2 regions of the Streptomyces laurentii genome follow, and region 2 is predicted to be linked to the other one. Evidence: riboswitches for the same ligand, from Rfam matches in the RefSeq annotation. Region 2 holds a riboswitch; the other holds the start of a gene.
The links. A riboswitch is a leader RNA that binds a small molecule or an ion and turns the genes downstream of it on or off. The one in region 2 is predicted to bind glycine.
Positions count from the first base shown of each region.

Region 1 (7,868 bases), on a different contig from region 2:
GTGCTTGAGGCCCTCGCCGCCCATCAGCCGGACGTACGACCAGGAGATCGGCAGGATGCCGGCGGAGCCCCACGGGGCGGCCGAGATCGGGCCGACGCCGGTCTCCGGGCCCGCGGTGGCCTGGAGCGGGTGGTTCGGCAGGTACGGGGCGAGGTGCGCGCGCACGCCGACCGGGCCGACGCCCGGGCCGCCGCCGCCGTGCGGGATGCAGAAGGTCTTGTGCAGGTTGAGGTGCGAGACGTCGCCGCCGAAGTGGCCCGGCTTGGCGAGGCCGACCAGGGCGTTGAGGTTGGCGCCGTCGACGTACACCTGGCCGCCCGCGTCGTGCACCTGGCCGCAGATCTCGGAGACGTGCTCCTCGAAGACACCGTGCGTGGACGGGTAGGTGATCATCAGCACGGCGAGCTCGTCGCGGTGCTGCTCGATCTTGGCGCGCAGGTCCTCGACGTCGACCTCGCCGTCGTCGGCGGTCTTGACGACGACGACCTTCATGCCGGCCATCGTGGCGGAGGCGGCGTTGGTGCCGTGCGCGGAGGACGGGATGAGGCAGACCGTGCGCTGGGTGTCGCCGTTGGCGCGGTGGTAGGCGCGGACGGCGAGCAGGCCGGCCAGCTCGCCCTGGGAGCCGGCGTTCGGCTGGATGGACACCTTGTCGTAGCCGGTGACCTCGGCCAGGCGCTCCTCCAGCTCGGTGATGAGCGTGACGTAGCCCTGGGCCTGGTCGATCGGCACGAAGGGGTGGATCTGGCCGAACTCGGGCCAGGTCACCGGCTCCATCTCGGTGGTCGCGTTCAGCTTCATGGTGCAGGAGCCGAGCGGGATCATGCCGCGGTCGAGCGCGTAGTCGCGGTCGGCGAGCTTGCGCAGGTAGCGCAGCATCGCCGTCTCGGAGCGGTACGCGGCGAAGACCGGGTGGGTCAGGTACGCGTCGGTGCGCAGCGCGTCGGCCGGCAGGGCGTCCTGGGTGTCCTCGTCGAGGGCCTCGATGTCGCCGGTGACGCCGAAGGCGGTCCAGACGGCGGCGAGGTGCTCGCGCGTGGTGGTCTCGTCGCAGGAGACGGAGACGTGGTCGCCGTCGACCCGGTGCAGGTTGACCCCGGCGGCCAGGGCGGCGGCGACGATCTCGTCGGCGCGGCCGGGCACCCGGGCGGTGAGCGTGTCGAAGAAGGCGCCCTGGGTCAGCTGCACGCCGCCGGCCCGCAGGCCGGCCGCGAGGATCGCGGCGTAGCGGTGCGTGCGCTGCGCGATCTGCTTCAGGCCCTCGGGGCCGTGGTAGACGGCGTACATGCCGGCCATGACGGCGAGCAGCACCTGCGCGGTGCAGATGTTACTGGTGGCCTTCTCGCGGCGGATGTGCTGCTCACGGGTCTGCAGCGCCAGGCGGTACGCCTTATTGCCGTCGGCGTCGACGGAGACGCCGACGAGACGGCCGGGCAGCGAGCGGGCGTGCTTGGCCTGGACGGCCATGTAGCCGGCGTGCGGGCCGCCGAAGCCCATCGGGACGCCGAAGCGCTGGGTGGTGCCGACCGCGATGTCGGCGCCGAGGGAGCCGGGCGAGGCGAGCAGGGTCAGCGCGAGCAGGTCGGCGGCGACGGTGACGATCGCGCCGAGCTCGTGGGCCTGGTCGACGACCGGCTTGATGTCCCGGATGGCACCGGAGGCGCCCGGGTACTGCAGGAGCACGCCGAAGACGCCGCGCTCGGCGATCTCGGCCGGGATACCGGCGGAGAGGTCGGCGACGACGACCTCGACACCGGTCGGCTCGGCGCGGGTCCGGATGACGGCGACGGTCTGCGGCAGCGCGTCGGCGTCGACCAGGAAGACACCGTTCTTGACCTTGCCGACACGGCGGGACAGCGCCATGGCCTCGGCGGCCGCGGTGCCCTCGTCGAGCAGCGAGGCGCCGGAGGTCGGCAGGCCGGTCAGGTCGGCGACCATGGTCTGGAAGTTGAGCAGGGCCTCCAGGCGGCCCTGGGAGATCTCCGGCTGGTACGGCGTGTAGGCGGTGTACCAGGCCGGGTTCTCCATCACGTTGCGGAGGATCACCGGCGGGGTGAAGGTGCCGTAGTAGCCGAGGCCGATCATCGGGGTGACGACCTGGTTGCGGTCGGCCAGGGTGCGCAGCTCGGCCAGTACCTCGGCCTCGGTGCGGGCGGCCGGGAGGGCCAGCGCCTCGGTGTTCTTGATGACGTCCGGCACGGCGGCGGCCGTGAGCTCGTCGAGGGATCCGTAACCGACCTGGGCGAGCATCTTGGCCCGCGCCTCGGCGTCGGGTCCGATGTGCCGCTGCTCGAAGGGGATGCCCTGCTCGAGCTCGGAGAGCGGAGTGCGGTTGGCGGTCATGTACGGGGGCCTCCTGGTCGTCACGACCTGCGAGGGGCACCGCGGCGCGGTTGCCCGGACGACCTCCCCCTCTGTCATCTGACCTGAGAGCTTCACCGGCCCGCCTCGCGGAAGACCGGCTTTCACCGTCGGTGAGAGCGGATGCCGTCCGACGTCCGCCCTGCTTTCCAGAGTGACCTCGTCCGCGCGGTACAGGGGCCTGAGAGATTCCGGGGAGGAGTTGCTCCTTCGGCGCCTCCGAATGGTTCTCCGGAGGACTCTCCCGCGTGGGGTCGACAGCCATAACCAGCCTACCAGCGCGGATGCTTCCCCCATCGCTCAAGTGGCCGACATCCGAGATGTGCCCTTTCGTAGTGTTGCAGAGCAGTTGCGACCAGTTGGAGGGACCGTGCAGACCGACATCGATCCGCGCAGCCTGATCGGCCGCAAGGCGTTCGACCGGAACGGGCACAAGATCGGCACTGTGGACGAGGTGTACCTGGACGACGCGACCGGAGTCCCCGAATGGGCCGCCGTACGCACCGGACTCTTCAGCCGGGACGCCTTCGTCCCGCTGGAACCCAGCGAACTGGTGGCGGACGGCCTCCATATCCCCTACGAGCGCACCCTGATCAAGGACGCCCCCGACTTCGGGGTCGGCCGGCATCTCTCCCCCGAACAGGAGCTTCAGCTCTACCGTCACTACAACCTGACCCTGCCCCCCGCGCCCCCGGCCGTCGTGGAGCACGACTTCGGCCGTCTGGCGGGCCAGGAGGAGGCCTGACGGCACACGTCACCCGGCCGGTCTAAGCGGTCGAAACCGTTGCTCCGCCCGGGACGAGCGGGAGCGGATCGGCCGGTTCCAGGTCCGGGTCGCCGACGACGAAGGTGCGGACGCGGCCCGGCGCGGAGCAGGGTTCCTCGAAGCGGACGGTGACCCGCCCGACGCCGCTGCCCTGCACCCAGCCGGGCCCGTACACGGCATGCCGTACGTCGTTGCCGGGCGCCCAGTGCCGCTCCGTGGTCTCCGTGGCCGCGGGCGGCGCGGCGGCCGGCGCCTGGGGCCCCGTCTCCGCGGCCCGTTCCGCCGCCTCCGTACCGGCCTCGGCAACCGCGGTGGCGTCCGCCGCCGCTTCCGCCCCCGCCTCGGCCACGGCCACGGCCTCCGCCTCGGCCTGCGCGAACAGGTCCTCCTGGGTGTAGTCCGCGAGCCCGCTGACACCGACGCCCAGCAGCCGCACCCCGCCCGTGGTGTCCACCAGGTCCAGCAGCCGCGCCGCCGCGTCCCGGACCACCACCGGATCGTCCGTGGGCCCGCGCAGCGTCTCGGAACGGGTCAGCGTGGAGAAGTCGTACCGCCGCACCTTCAGGACGATCGTCCGCCCCGAGTGCCCCGACCCGCGCAGCCGCGCCACGCAGCGCTCGGCCAGCCGCTCGACCTCCAGCCGGATCCGCAGCCGGTCGTGCAGGTCCACGTCGAAGGTGTCCTCCACCGACACCGACTTGGCGTCCCGCTCGGCCACCACCGGCCGGTCGTCACGCCCGAGCGCCATCGCGTACAGCGAGGTGCCGTGCGCCCGCCCCAGGAGCCGTACCAGCTCGTCCTCCCCCGCCTCCACCACCTCGGCGACGGTGCCGATCCCGGCCCGCCGCAGATGCTCGCCGGTGGCCGGGCCGACCCCGGGGATGATCCGTACCGACCGCGGCCCGAGCAGTTCCCGCTCGGTGCCCGGCTCGATCAGCACCAGCCCGTCCGGCTTGGCCTCTTCGGAGGCGATCTTCGCGAGCATCTTGGAGCCGGCCAGGCCGACCGAGCCGGTCAGGCCGGTCGTCGTCAGGATGTCCCGCCGCAGCCGCTCCCCGGCCTCCCGGGCGCCCGCGCTGTCGTCGGCCACGCCCCCGGCCTCCAGGTCGACGAAGGCCTCGTCCAGGCTCAGCGGCTCGACGAGCGGGGAGAGCCGGCCGAGGAGTTCCATGACCTGCCCGCTGATCGCCCGGTAGAAGGCGAAGCGCGGCACCAGGTACGCCGCGTTCGGGGCGAGCCGCCGGGCCTGCCCCATGGGCATCGCCGAATGCACCCCGAAGCGACGCGCCTCGTACGACGCGGTGGCGACCACACCGCGCGGCCCGAGGCCGCCCACGACCACGGGTTTTCCGCGCAGACTGGGCTTCGACGCCTGCTCGGCGGCGGCGAAGAAGGCATCCATGTCGAGATGCAGGATCGTGGGCGCGGCTCTCACGGTTCCGATGCTGCCCTACGCCACTGACAATCGGCTCGTACGCACGTACGGGCCGATGCGGGGGCCGGAGTCGGGGGCAGAGGTCAGACGGCCTTGTCGCGGCGCCGGCGCGCCAGCTCGTCCGCGGGATTGTGCCCGACCAGCGTCTCGCCGGTGTCGACGCGCTCGCCGTGCAGCTGCGAGAGCGCCGCCTCGACGTCCCGCCACACCACGCCCACGGCGATGCCGAAGACGCCCTGCCCGCCCTGGAGCAGGTCGACGACCTCGTCCGGGGACGCGCACTCGTAGACGGTCGCGCCGTCGCTCATCAGCGTCATCCGCTCCAGATCGCGGAAACCGCGGGCCCGCAGATGCTGCACCGCCGCCCGGATGTTCTGGAGCGCGACCCCGGTGTCCAGGAAACGCTTGACGATCTTGAGGACGACGACGTCCCGGAAGCTGTAGAGCCGCTGCGTCCCGGATCCGTACGCGGGCCGCACGCTCGGCTCGACAAGCCCGGTGCGCGCCCAGTAGTCCAGCTGCCGATAGGTGATCCCGGCCGCCGCGCAGGCCGTGGGGCCGCGATAGCCGACGGCGTCCGAGCCGACCGCCGGCCGCGTGTCCGTGTCGGTCCCGAGGCCGCCCACCCTGCTGTGAAGCGGATACGGCCCCGGCTCCCCCAGCGCGTGCCCCCGGAAGCCCTCTGCCGTACCGTCGCCGCTGCTCATCACGCCGACCCTCCGTCCTTGACCTGCCCACACGAAGGTAGGCAGTCACTCGGGGTGCGTCAACGATCGCCACACTCGGCACGCCGAGTGATAATCACCCTGAGAGTGGTTTTGCGTACCGCTCCGCGGGGAAAGGCTACTCGAATGTCCGCGACACTCCCGGGCGGCGGCGCCGCCGGATCCCGTCCGGAACCCGGCTCCTGATCCGTCAGGTCGCCCTACTGGTTGCCGCTTCCGAAGTCCTCGGGCGAGATCTGGTCGAGGAACTCGCGGAACTTCTCCACCTCGTCCTCCTGCTCGTCCGGGATCGCGATGCCCGCGTCGTCCAGCACGCCGTCACTGCCGTAGATGGGCGTGCCGGTGCGCAGCGCCAGCGCTATCGCGTCGGAGGGCCGGGCGCTGACCTCGACGCCGCTGGCGAAGACCAGCTCGGCGTAGAAGACCCCGTCCCGCAGATCCGTGATGCGGACTTCGGTGAGCTCCTGTCCCACGGCTTCCAGCACGTCCTTGAAAAGGTCGTGCGTCAGCGGCCTGGCCGGGGCCATGCCCTGCTGGGCGAAGGCGATCGCGGTCGCCTCACCCGGTCCGATCCAGATGGGGAGGTACCGGTCGCCTCCCACTTCACGCAGGAGCACGATCGGCTGGTTGGAGGGCATTTCCACCCGGACACCCACAACGTCGAGCTCGTTCACACAGCAACCCTAGGCCGTGCCCGACCGGTTTGGGTAGTCGGGACGGTCCGGGGTCACTGCGGGCGGATCCCGAGCGCGGTCTGGACCAGTGCCGCGTGGAGCCGGACCGAGAGGCCGGCGAGCTCCTTGGCGGTGGCCTCCGCGTGGGCTCTGGTCTGGGGGTTGCGGTGCCGCCGCAGCGGCGCCACCCTCGTCTCGATCAGTCCGGCCTCGCGGTCGGCGGCGGCTTTCACGGCCCGCAGATGGCGCGGCTCCAGGCCGAATCTCCCCAGTTCCGCCACGAGTTTGGCGACGGTGACGGTCTCCGCGTCGTACCCGCCGCCGCCTTCGAGCGGGGCGATCAGACCGTACGACTCCCACTCGGCGAGCTCGGCCTCGGTCACCTCCGCCGCGGCGAGGAGCTCGGCCCGGCCCAGACGCGCCGCGGTCGGGCGCTCACCGTCCGTCTCCCAGGACCCGTCGAGCAGGTCCCTGGGCCGGCCCGGGGCGGGCAGCGCGATCTGCTCGCCGCGGGCGAGGGCGTCCAGATGTTCGCGGATCACCCGCAGCGGGAGGTAGTGGTCCCGCTGCATCCGCAGGATCTGGGCGAGCCGCTCCACGTCCTGCGGACTGAACTTGCGGTAGCCGGAGGCCGTCCGCCGGGGCTCCACGAGCCCTTCGGCCTCCAGGAACCTGATCTTGGAAATGGTCACTTCGGGAAACTCGTCGCGCAGCCTCGTCAGCACCGTGCCGATGCTGACGAGACCGTCGCCCGCGGCGGCGGTGCCGAAGCCGGCACCGCCCGACGCTGTACGCACCATGGACCTTCCCTGAAGGTTCTCCGGGGCGTCACATGCCCCGCTGGCTCGCGAAGAACACGAGCCGGTACTTGCCGATCTGCACCTCGTCACCGTTGGCGACCACGACCGAGTCGATCGGCTCACGGTTGACGTAGGTGCCGTTGAGACTGCCGACATCGGCCACCTGGAACGTGCCGTCCTGCTGACGCCGGAATTCCACGTGCCGACGCGACACCGTCACGTCGTCGAGGAAGATGTCGCTCTGCGGGTGGCGGCCGGCCGTGGTCAGCTCGCCGTCCAGCAGGAAGCGGCTGCCCGAGTTCGGGCCGCGGCGCACGATGAGCAGCGCCGCACCGGACGGCAGCGCCTCGACGGCCGCCAGGGCCTCGGGCGACAGGGCCGGGATCTGGCCCGTCACCTCCGCGTCATACGCCTCGAGTCCCGAGATGGAGATCGTCGAGGTCGTCTCGGACGCCCGCTCCGGCACCGCCCCGGCCCGCAGCGGCGCACCGCAGTGGGAGCAGAAGCGGCTGTCCGCCGTATTGCGGTGACCGCACCTCGTACACACCATGGACGCGCCCTCCGGCCGCGGCTGACCCGCGGAGGTCTGGGTCGCGTACGGGTCGGGGGTGGACCCTCCACCCGTACTCGAGGTTGATGCTTCCCCGAAACCTATGCGCGCGGCACCGGCAGGGTCAACAGAAGACGCGCCCTGCGCGCCCGAAATGTCACCGCCCTGACCAGCGACCTCGTCACGGAAGAGCGGGCGCTCCGCGCCCTGCTCCTCGTTCTGGGCGTGACGCGACGCGCGATGCCTGGCGTTGCCGCCGTCCTCGCGTCCGCTCTTGCCGAACAACTTCGCAAACAACTTCACGGGCGATTCCCCTTGACCGAAACAGACCCGCCCGTGGGGCAGGACGAACCCTGACTCAACACACCTGCCGACCCGGACACCTGGACAACGTCCGTATCCTCCCGACAGTTTCCATCACGCACCACCAGTGTGGTGCGGCGACCCCCCGCAAGGTCTCGACCTTGCCGTGTCACCGTCATCACCCCCCGCCTCACTGCGAGGACGACTGAGCGTAGTCAGGCCGCTTCGCAGGCCGCAAGGCGTCGACGACGATC
Region 1 is NZ_JBEYHT010000089.1:11,731-19,598, forward strand. It holds gene gcvP (aminomethyl-transferring glycine dehydrogenase) at 1-2,343, opposite strand, end outside; glycine riboswitch at 2,521-2,618, opposite strand; gene ABZ693_RS33675 (PRC-barrel domain-containing protein) at 2,732-3,106, shown strand; gene ABZ693_RS33680 (DNA polymerase IV) at 3,129-4,562, opposite strand; gene ABZ693_RS33685 (MerR family transcriptional regulator) at 4,646-5,269, opposite strand; gene ABZ693_RS33690 (bifunctional nuclease family protein) at 5,488-5,961, opposite strand; gene ftsR (transcriptional regulator FtsR) at 6,015-6,761, opposite strand; gene ABZ693_RS36225 (FHA domain-containing protein) at 6,790-7,722, opposite strand; gene ABZ693_RS33705 (DUF881 domain-containing protein) at 7,805-7,868, opposite strand, start outside.
Region 1: another riboswitch for glycine. It lies ahead of gcvP (aminomethyl-transferring glycine dehydrogenase); the one in region 2 lies ahead of gcvT (glycine cleavage system aminomethyltransferase GcvT).

Region 2 (7,868 bases):
GCGGACCACGCCGTCCTCCTTCTCCTCCGGGGAGGCGCCGCCGGCCGCGAAGTTCATGTAGTAGTGCAGGACCGCCGGGATGATGCCGGCCGCGCCGTTCGTCGGGGCGGTGACCACGCGGCCGCCGGCCGCGTTCTCCTCGTTCACGGCCATCGCGTAGAGCGTGATCCACTCCATCGCGTGCGCGGCCGGGTCGCCCTCGGAGCGCAGCTTGCGGGCGGTGGTGGCGGCGCGGCGGCGGACCTTCAGGCCGCCGGGCAGGATGCCCTCGCGGGACATGCCGCGCGCGACGCAGGCCTGCATGACCCGCCAGATCTCCAGGAGACCCGCGCGGATCTCGTCCTCGGTGCGCCAGGCCTTCTCGTTCTCCAGCATCAGCGAGGAGATCGACAGGCCGGTCTCCTTGGTGAGCCGCAGCAGCTCGTCGCCGGTGCGGAAGGGGTACGTCAGGACGGTGTCCTCGGGGATGATCGGGTTCTCGCCCGCGACCGCGTCCTCGTCCACGACGAAGCCGCCGCCGACCGAGTAGTACGTCTTCTCCAGGAGCGGCGCGCCCTCGGTGTCGTACGCGAAGACGGTCATGCCGTTGGCGTGGTACGGCAGCGCCTTGCGGCGGTGCAGGATCAGGTCGTCGTCGAACGCGAACGGGATCTCGTGGGCGCCGAGCAGGTTGATCCGGCCGCTCGTCTTGATCCGCTCGAACTCGTCGTCGGCGCGCTCCACGTCCACGGTGCGCGGCGAGTGGCCCTCCAGGCCGAGCAGGACGGCCTTCGGGGTGCCGTGGCCGTGGCCGGTCGCGCCGAGCGAGCCGTACAGCTCCGCTCGTATGGAACCGACGTGGGCGAGCAGGCCCTCGTTCTTCAGTCGCCGGGCGAACATGCGGGCCGCCCTCATGGGGCCCACCGTGTGGGAACTCGACGGGCCGATGCCGATCGAGAACAGGTCGAAGACCGAGATGGCCACGGGAACTCCTTGTGGGGGCTAGACGCCATTGTCTGCCGGGGTGGTGCAGAACGTGCCGTCACTGCTGGTGTCGTGACAAATGGGGTGGGGCACCATGCTCACGGACAGGGCCACTGTCCAGTGTGCGCGGTGCCCCGGAAGTTTCGTACGAACGAACCGAAGAACAAAAGCGTACGAAATTACTTCAGGATGACGCGAGGATCACTTCAGGCCGGGGTACAGCGGGTGCTTGTCGGCGAGGGCCGTGACCCGCGCCTTCAGCGCCTCGGCGTCGAAGCCGGGCTTGAGCGTCTCGGCGATGATGTCGGCGACCTCGCGGAAGTCCTCGGCCTGGAAGCCGCGGGTGGCGAGGGCCGGCGTGCCGATGCGCAGGCCGGAGGTGACCATCGGTGGGCGCGGGTCGTTCGGAACGGCGTTCCGGTTGACCGTGATGCCCACCTCGTGCAGCCGGTCCTCGGCCTGCTGGCCGTCCAGCTCCGAGTTCCGCAGGTCGACCAGGAGCAGGTGCACGTCGGTGCCGCCGGACAGCACGGAGACACCGTGCTCGGTGACGTCGTCCCGCACCAGGCGCTCGGCGATGATCCGCGCGCCGTCCAGGGTGCGCTGCTGGCGCTCCTTGAACTCCTCCGAGGCCGCGACCTTGAAGGAGACGGCCTTGGCCGCGATCACGTGCTCCAGCGGGCCGCCCTGGAAACCGGGGAAGACCGAGGAGTTCAGCTTCTTCGCGAACTCCTTCTTCGCCAGGATGATGCCGCCGCGCGGGCCACCGAGCGTCTTGTGCGTGGTGGAGGTGACCACGTCCGCGTACGCGACCGGGTTCGGGTGCAGACCGGCCGCGACCAGACCCGCGAAGTGGGCCATGTCGACCCACAGGTAGGCCTCGACCTCGTCGGCGATCCGGCGGAACTCGGCGAAGTCCAGCTGACGCGGGTAGGCGGACCAGCCCGCGATGATCACCTTGGGGCGGTGCTCCTTGGCGAGGCGCTCGACCTCGGCCATGTCGACCCGGCCCTGGTCGTCCACGTGGTACGCGACCACGTCGAACTGCTTGCCCGAGAAGTTCAGGCGCATGCCGTGGGTGAGGTGGCCGCCGTGGGCCAGGTCCAGGCCGAGGATCGTGTCGCCCGGCTGGGCGATCGCGAACAGGGCGGCCTGGTTGGCGGACGCGCCGGAGTGCGGCTGCACGTTGGCGTACTCGGCGCCGAACAGCTCCTTGATCCGGTCGATCGCGATCTGCTCGGCCACGTCGACGTGCTCGCAGCCGCCGTAGTAGCGGCGGCCCGGGTAGCCCTCGGCGTACTTGTTGGTGAGGACCGAACCCTGGGCCTCCATGACCGCGACCGGAGCGAAGTTCTCCGAGGCGATCATCTCGAGGGTGTTCTGCTGACGGCGGAGCTCGGCGTCGACGGCGGCGGCGACGTCCGGGTCCAGCTCGTGGAGGGGAGTGTTCAGAAGCGACATCGAGAGATCCTTAGTTGCCGGAGAGCTCGGTGTACTCGGCGGCGGAGAGCAGGTCCTTCGGCTCCTCCGCGACGCGTACCTTGAAGAGCCAGCCACCCTCGAACGGAGCCGAGTTCACCAGGGACGGGTCGTCGACGACGTCCTGGTTCGCGGCGACGACCTCGCCCGTGACCGGGGAGAACAGGTCGCTGACCGACTTGGTCGACTCCAGCTCGCCGCAGGTCTCGCCGGCGGTCACGGTGTCACCGACCTCCGGCAGCTGGGCGTACACGACGTCGCCGAGGGCGTTCGCCGCGAACTCCGTGATGCCGATCGTGGCGACGCCGTCCTCGACGGCCGACAGCCACTCGTGCTCCTTGCTGTAGCGAAGCTCCTGGGGGTTGCTCATGGCGTGATTCTCCTGGATCGGGGGAGTGCGGATGAACGGGGGTCTTACGGGATGAGACGGAAGGTGAGACGAATCACCTCACCGGCGTACGCCGGGGGCGCGGGGCGAAGGCCGGGCGCCCGGTCCGGACGGATGCCCGGACGTACGCGCGCGAGGCGACCCGCGGCCTACTTCTCGCGCTTGTAGAACGGCAGCGCCACGACCTCGTACGGCTCGTGGGTGCCGCGGATGTCGATGCCGACGCCCGCCGTGCCGGCCTGGGCGTGCGCGGCGTCCACGTAGGCCATGGCGATCGGCTTGCCGAGGGTCGGGGACGGGGCGCCGGAGGTGACCTCGCCGACGACCTCGCCGGCCACGACCACGGACATGCCCGCGCGGGGCACCCGGCGGCCCTCGGCGATCAGGCCGACCAGCTTGCGCGGCGGGGCGGCCTCGGCGCGCTCGGCGGCCTTCTCCAGCGCCTCGCGGCCGACGAAACGGCCCTCGTTCGTGGTCTTCTCGAACTTGACGACCCGGCCGAGGCCGGCGTCGAACGGCGTGAGGCCGGTGGTCAGCTCGTGCCCGTACAGCGGCATGCCCGCCTCCAGGCGCAGCGTGTCGCGGCAGGACAGGCCGCACGGGACCAGGCCGGCGTCCGCGCCCGCCTCGGTCAGCGCCTGCCACACGCCCTCGGCGTGCTCCGGCTTCAGGAAGAGCTCGAAGCCGTCCTCGCCGGTGTAGCCGGTACGGGCGATCAGCGCGGGCACGCCGGCGACGGTGCCGGGCAGGCCCGCGTAGTACTTCAGACCGTCCAGGTCGGCGTCGGTGAGCTTGGCCAGGATGCCGGCGGACTCGGGGCCCTGGACGGCGAGCAGGGCGTACGCGTCGCGGTCGTCGCGGACCTCGGCGTCGAAGCCGGCCACGCGCTCGGTCAGCGCGTCGAGCACGACCTGGGCGTTGGAGGCGTTCGCGACGACCATGTACTCGGGGGCCTCGGTCTCGCCGAGGCGGTAGACGATCAGGTCGTCCAGGATGCCGCCGTCCTCACGGCAGATCATCGTGTAGCGGGCGCGGCCGTTGCCCACCGTGGAGATGTTGCCGACCAGCGCGTAGTCGAGGAAGCGCACGGCCTCGGGGCCGGTGACGGTGATCTCTCCCATGTGGGACAGGTCGAACAGGCCGGCCTTGGTGCGGACCGCGGTGTGCTCCTCGCGCTCGCTGCCGTAGCGCAGCGGCATGTCCCAGCCCGCGAAGTCGGTCATGGTCGCGCCGAGCGAGCGATGCGTCGCGTCGAGGGCGGTCAGGCGGGGGGCAGTACTCATGGGTGGCTCCCGGGTCCCAGGCGTGCGGGGCGCACGACGTGCATGACGGTGAGGACATCCTCCCCATCTGTCATGGAACCTGAGAGGTTCACCGAGGACGTCCCCGGCTTGCACCTTGGGTGGGGACGCGACGCCGCGTCCCGCTTTTCAGATCTGCCTCGTCCGCGCGGTACGGGGCCTGAGAGATTCAAGGGAGGTACTTGCTCCTTCGGCGCCCGGCGCACGCGCACGGTGTGTGCGGATGCCCCGGGACTCTCCCGCGCGGATTCGAGCGGCCGGTATGCGGTTGTACGCGCTGGTGGCGCGGGTGCGCGCTCGTGCGAGCGAGTGGCGCGCTCATCATTGCACGGCGGGTCCGCCCGGCAAATCACTTGTGCCCCATTACCATTTCTTTACACTTTGTGGGCAGGGTCCTGGCGGGCCCGATCGGGGTTCCGGCACGCCCGACAGGGGGAGATGGCGATGACGATCCGGCACACCGGACCATATGTGGCGAACACCGGCATACCGGTGCGGCGGGCGGTCGCCGGGGCTCTTCCCGGCGGGGTCGCCGCCCCCGACCAGGCCCGGGACCGGGCCTGCGGCCAACGGCACGACCGGGGGCACGACCGGGGCCGCGGCCAGGCGCGCGAGGCGGTACGGGACAGAGCCCGGGCCCGCACCCGGCGGCGCGGCCGGTTCCTGCGGGACCTGCGCGGGCGCGGCGGGCACGGCCCCCGCGTCCTCACCTTCGCGCGCGGCGACGTCGTGGTGGTCTCCGGGCTGCCCGGCGCCGGCAAGTCCACGCTCATGGGCCGGGTCGCCGGCGGCCGGGCCGTCGACTCCCAGGACACCCGGGAGCGCTGGGAGGCCCGGCTGCCCCGCTTCCTGCCGTACGCCCTCTACCGCCCGTTCGCGCGCCTCGCCCACTACGCCGGGCTCCGCCGCGCCGTGCGGGCCGGCGCCGGGGTGGTCGTCCACGACTGCGGCACCCAGTCCTGGGTGCGCGGCTGGCTCGCCCGCGCGGCCCGCCGGCGCGGCGCCGGCCTGCACCTGATCCTGCTCGACGTCGACCCGGACACCGCCCTGGCGGGCCAGCGGGACCGCGGCCGTACCGTGTCCGGCTACGCCTTCGCCCGGCACCGCCGGGCCGTCGGCCGGCTGGTCCGCACCGCCGAGACGGGCGCCCTGCCGCGCGGCTGCGCGTCGGTCACCCTGCTCGACCGGGAGGCGGCCGACGTCCTGCGGAGGATCGGGTTCCAGGACATCGCGTGACGAAGCCCGCACCCCTTCCTGCCCCGGCGGCCCCGGCGCGCCGTTAAGGTGCTGACGCACCGTGTGTTCGAAACGGCCGGGGCGGCCGGGACCGTCCGGGCGTGCGGCGGGAGACGGGGGACGGATCCCCCGACGACCGCCGGACCGTCGTCCGGCGTCTCTCCGGCGTCTCTTCGGCGCCCGGAACCGCCCGGCGGAAGCCGGACCGGCCGGGGGCGAGGGCGGTGCGCTGGAGACCGGATGGAAGCCGCGAAGGCGAGAAGGGGACGACGAGCAGCGTGGACGTGACGTGGCCGGGCAACGAACTCGAGGAAGTACTGGCCGCCTCGCTCGGCAACCCCGCCGCGGGCGGCCGCCTGGTCGAGGTGCTCGGCCGCAGCTCCGTCTGGGTGCCGCTGCCCAACGGCGGCGGCCCCGACAGCGCCGACCTCGACCTGCCCACCCTGGAGCTGGACGGCGCCGCCTACGTGCCCGTCTTCAGCTCCGAACAGGAGTTCCGCGCCTGCGTCGGCGACCACATGTCGTACACCGTCGCCCCCGCCCGTGACTTCGCCCGCGGCCTGCCCCCGCAGCTCGGCCTCGCCGTGAACCCAGGCGGCACCGTCGGCGTCCCACTGCCCCCGCCCGCCGTCGCCGAGCTGTGCCGGACCGGCCGCACCGAGCTGGACGGGCCGGCCAACGGCGGCCGGGTCCGCCTGTTCGAGCCCGACTGGCAGGACGATCCGGTGGACTTCCTGGCCGCCGCCGCCGCCGAGTTCGAGGCCACCGGCGTCGTGACCTCCGCCCGCCGTGCCCTCGCCAGCGTCGAGGGCACCGAACCGGCCCTGTTCGTCGGCGTGCTGCTCGTCGACGGCCTCGACCCCGACCTGGCGGTCCCGCTGGAGGCCCTCGGGCGCGCCCTCGGCCGGGTCGAGGTCGCCTGGCCGGTCAACCTCGTCCTGCTGGACGTGGCCCAGGACCCGGTCGGCGACTGGATGCTGGAGAAGGTGCGCCCCTTCTTCCAGCGCGCCGCCGTGTGACGGACCCCCGCTCTAAGCTGAACTCATTCACGCCGCACGGATCGAGGCCCGACCGGGCGATTCCGTACGGCCGCAAGGACGACATGGTCGGCGACGTCAGTGACGCCGACACCACCGACAGCACGGACAAGAGGGGCGGGGACCGAGGGTGAGCGCGTCAGGCACCGCTGCCGCCGGACAGGTCGAGCACATGCTGCGGCAGGTGACACCGGGGCGTCACGACGCCTACGAGCAGCTGCTGCACGCCCTGGCCGGCTCCGAGGTCTGGATGCTGCTCTGGCAGGGCACCCCCGGAGCGCAGGACGCCCAGTACGGGAACATGGAGGTCGACGGCTTCGGCTACGCGCCCTGCGTCACCTCCGCGCAGGAGCTCGCCGCCTCCGGCTGGACCCGCGCCCACGAACGGGTCGGCGGTCTGGAGATCGCCCGCTCCCTGTTCCCCGACCGCTGGGGCATCTGGCTCAACCCGCACGCCCCCGGCGGCGGCGTCGGCATCCCGTGGGCCGACCTGCGGCGCGTCGCCACCGGTCTGGACCGGATGCCGGCCGGACCGCTGCGGCTGTCCGAACCGTCCCTGGAGATCCCGCAGTTCTACGCCCTGCTGTCACAGAACGCCCATCACACCTCGGCCGTCCGCTCGCTGCGCCGCGCCTGGGTGCAGCCCGCGCTCGGCTCCCCGTACCTCGCCATCGGTCTGGACCTGTACGACTCCTCGCCGGGCGCGGTCGAGGCCGCGCGGGCGATGATGCACCAGACGGTCGGCGCCGTCCCCGACGGACTCCCGGTCTCCACGGTCGCCATGTCCGATCCGTACGATCCGGTCGCCTTGTGGCTGCACGCGCACGCCCGTCCGTTCTACGACCGTGACGCGCACGCCGCACCAGCCGCTCCGCTCACTCCCGGTTACGGCTATCCGCCGGCCGGTCCCGCGCGCGGCGCGTCCGCCGCCCCGCACGTGTACTGACAGCCCCGCCGAATCGTCCGTTTCCACCCCTCCTGTCGCCCCAATTGACGCCTGCCACAACCTGGTTGGGGTAGTTGTCCGATCTGGTCGAATAGTGTCCGAGATGGTCCGCTGAAGTGATCGGAACGTTCGGATAACGGAAGGCAACGAACCGCATCACGGTTACGCAACCATTCCCCGCCAGGTCTGGCGGGTGATCGCGGGCCCATTGAAGACTCCCCGGAACACCGGGTGTTCGGTCGCTTTCGCGCCCATACCCAGCAGTTGTTCCACCATGCCGCTACCCGCGGCGGTCAAGGGCCGGCGACCCGGCGGCCGAGAGGGGTCCTCACCACGATGACGGCACCACAGCAGGAGACGCGTGCGGCCGAGCAGGCCGACGCCGTCGACGCCGTCCCCGGCGCGGCGGCCAAGGCCATCGAAGGCCGTTCCCTCTGGCAGATCGCGTGGTCGCGGCTCAAGAAGGACAAACTCGCGCTCGCGGGCGCCTGTGTCGTCGTCTTCCTGATCCTCGTCGC
Region 2 is NZ_JBEYHT010000075.1:27,334-35,201, reverse strand. It holds gene ABZ693_RS31755 (L-serine ammonia-lyase) at 1-963, opposite strand, end outside; gene glyA (serine hydroxymethyltransferase) at 1,165-2,424, opposite strand; gene gcvH (glycine cleavage system protein GcvH) at 2,435-2,812, opposite strand; gene gcvT (glycine cleavage system aminomethyltransferase GcvT) at 2,980-4,113, opposite strand; glycine riboswitch at 4,171-4,270, opposite strand; glycine riboswitch at 4,271-4,383, opposite strand; gene ABZ693_RS31735 (AAA family ATPase) at 4,576-5,367, shown strand; gene ABZ693_RS31730 (enhanced serine sensitivity protein SseB) at 5,646-6,386, shown strand; gene ABZ693_RS31725 (enhanced serine sensitivity protein SseB C-terminal domain-containing protein) at 6,535-7,350, shown strand; gene ABZ693_RS31720 (ABC transporter permease) at 7,687-7,868, shown strand, end outside.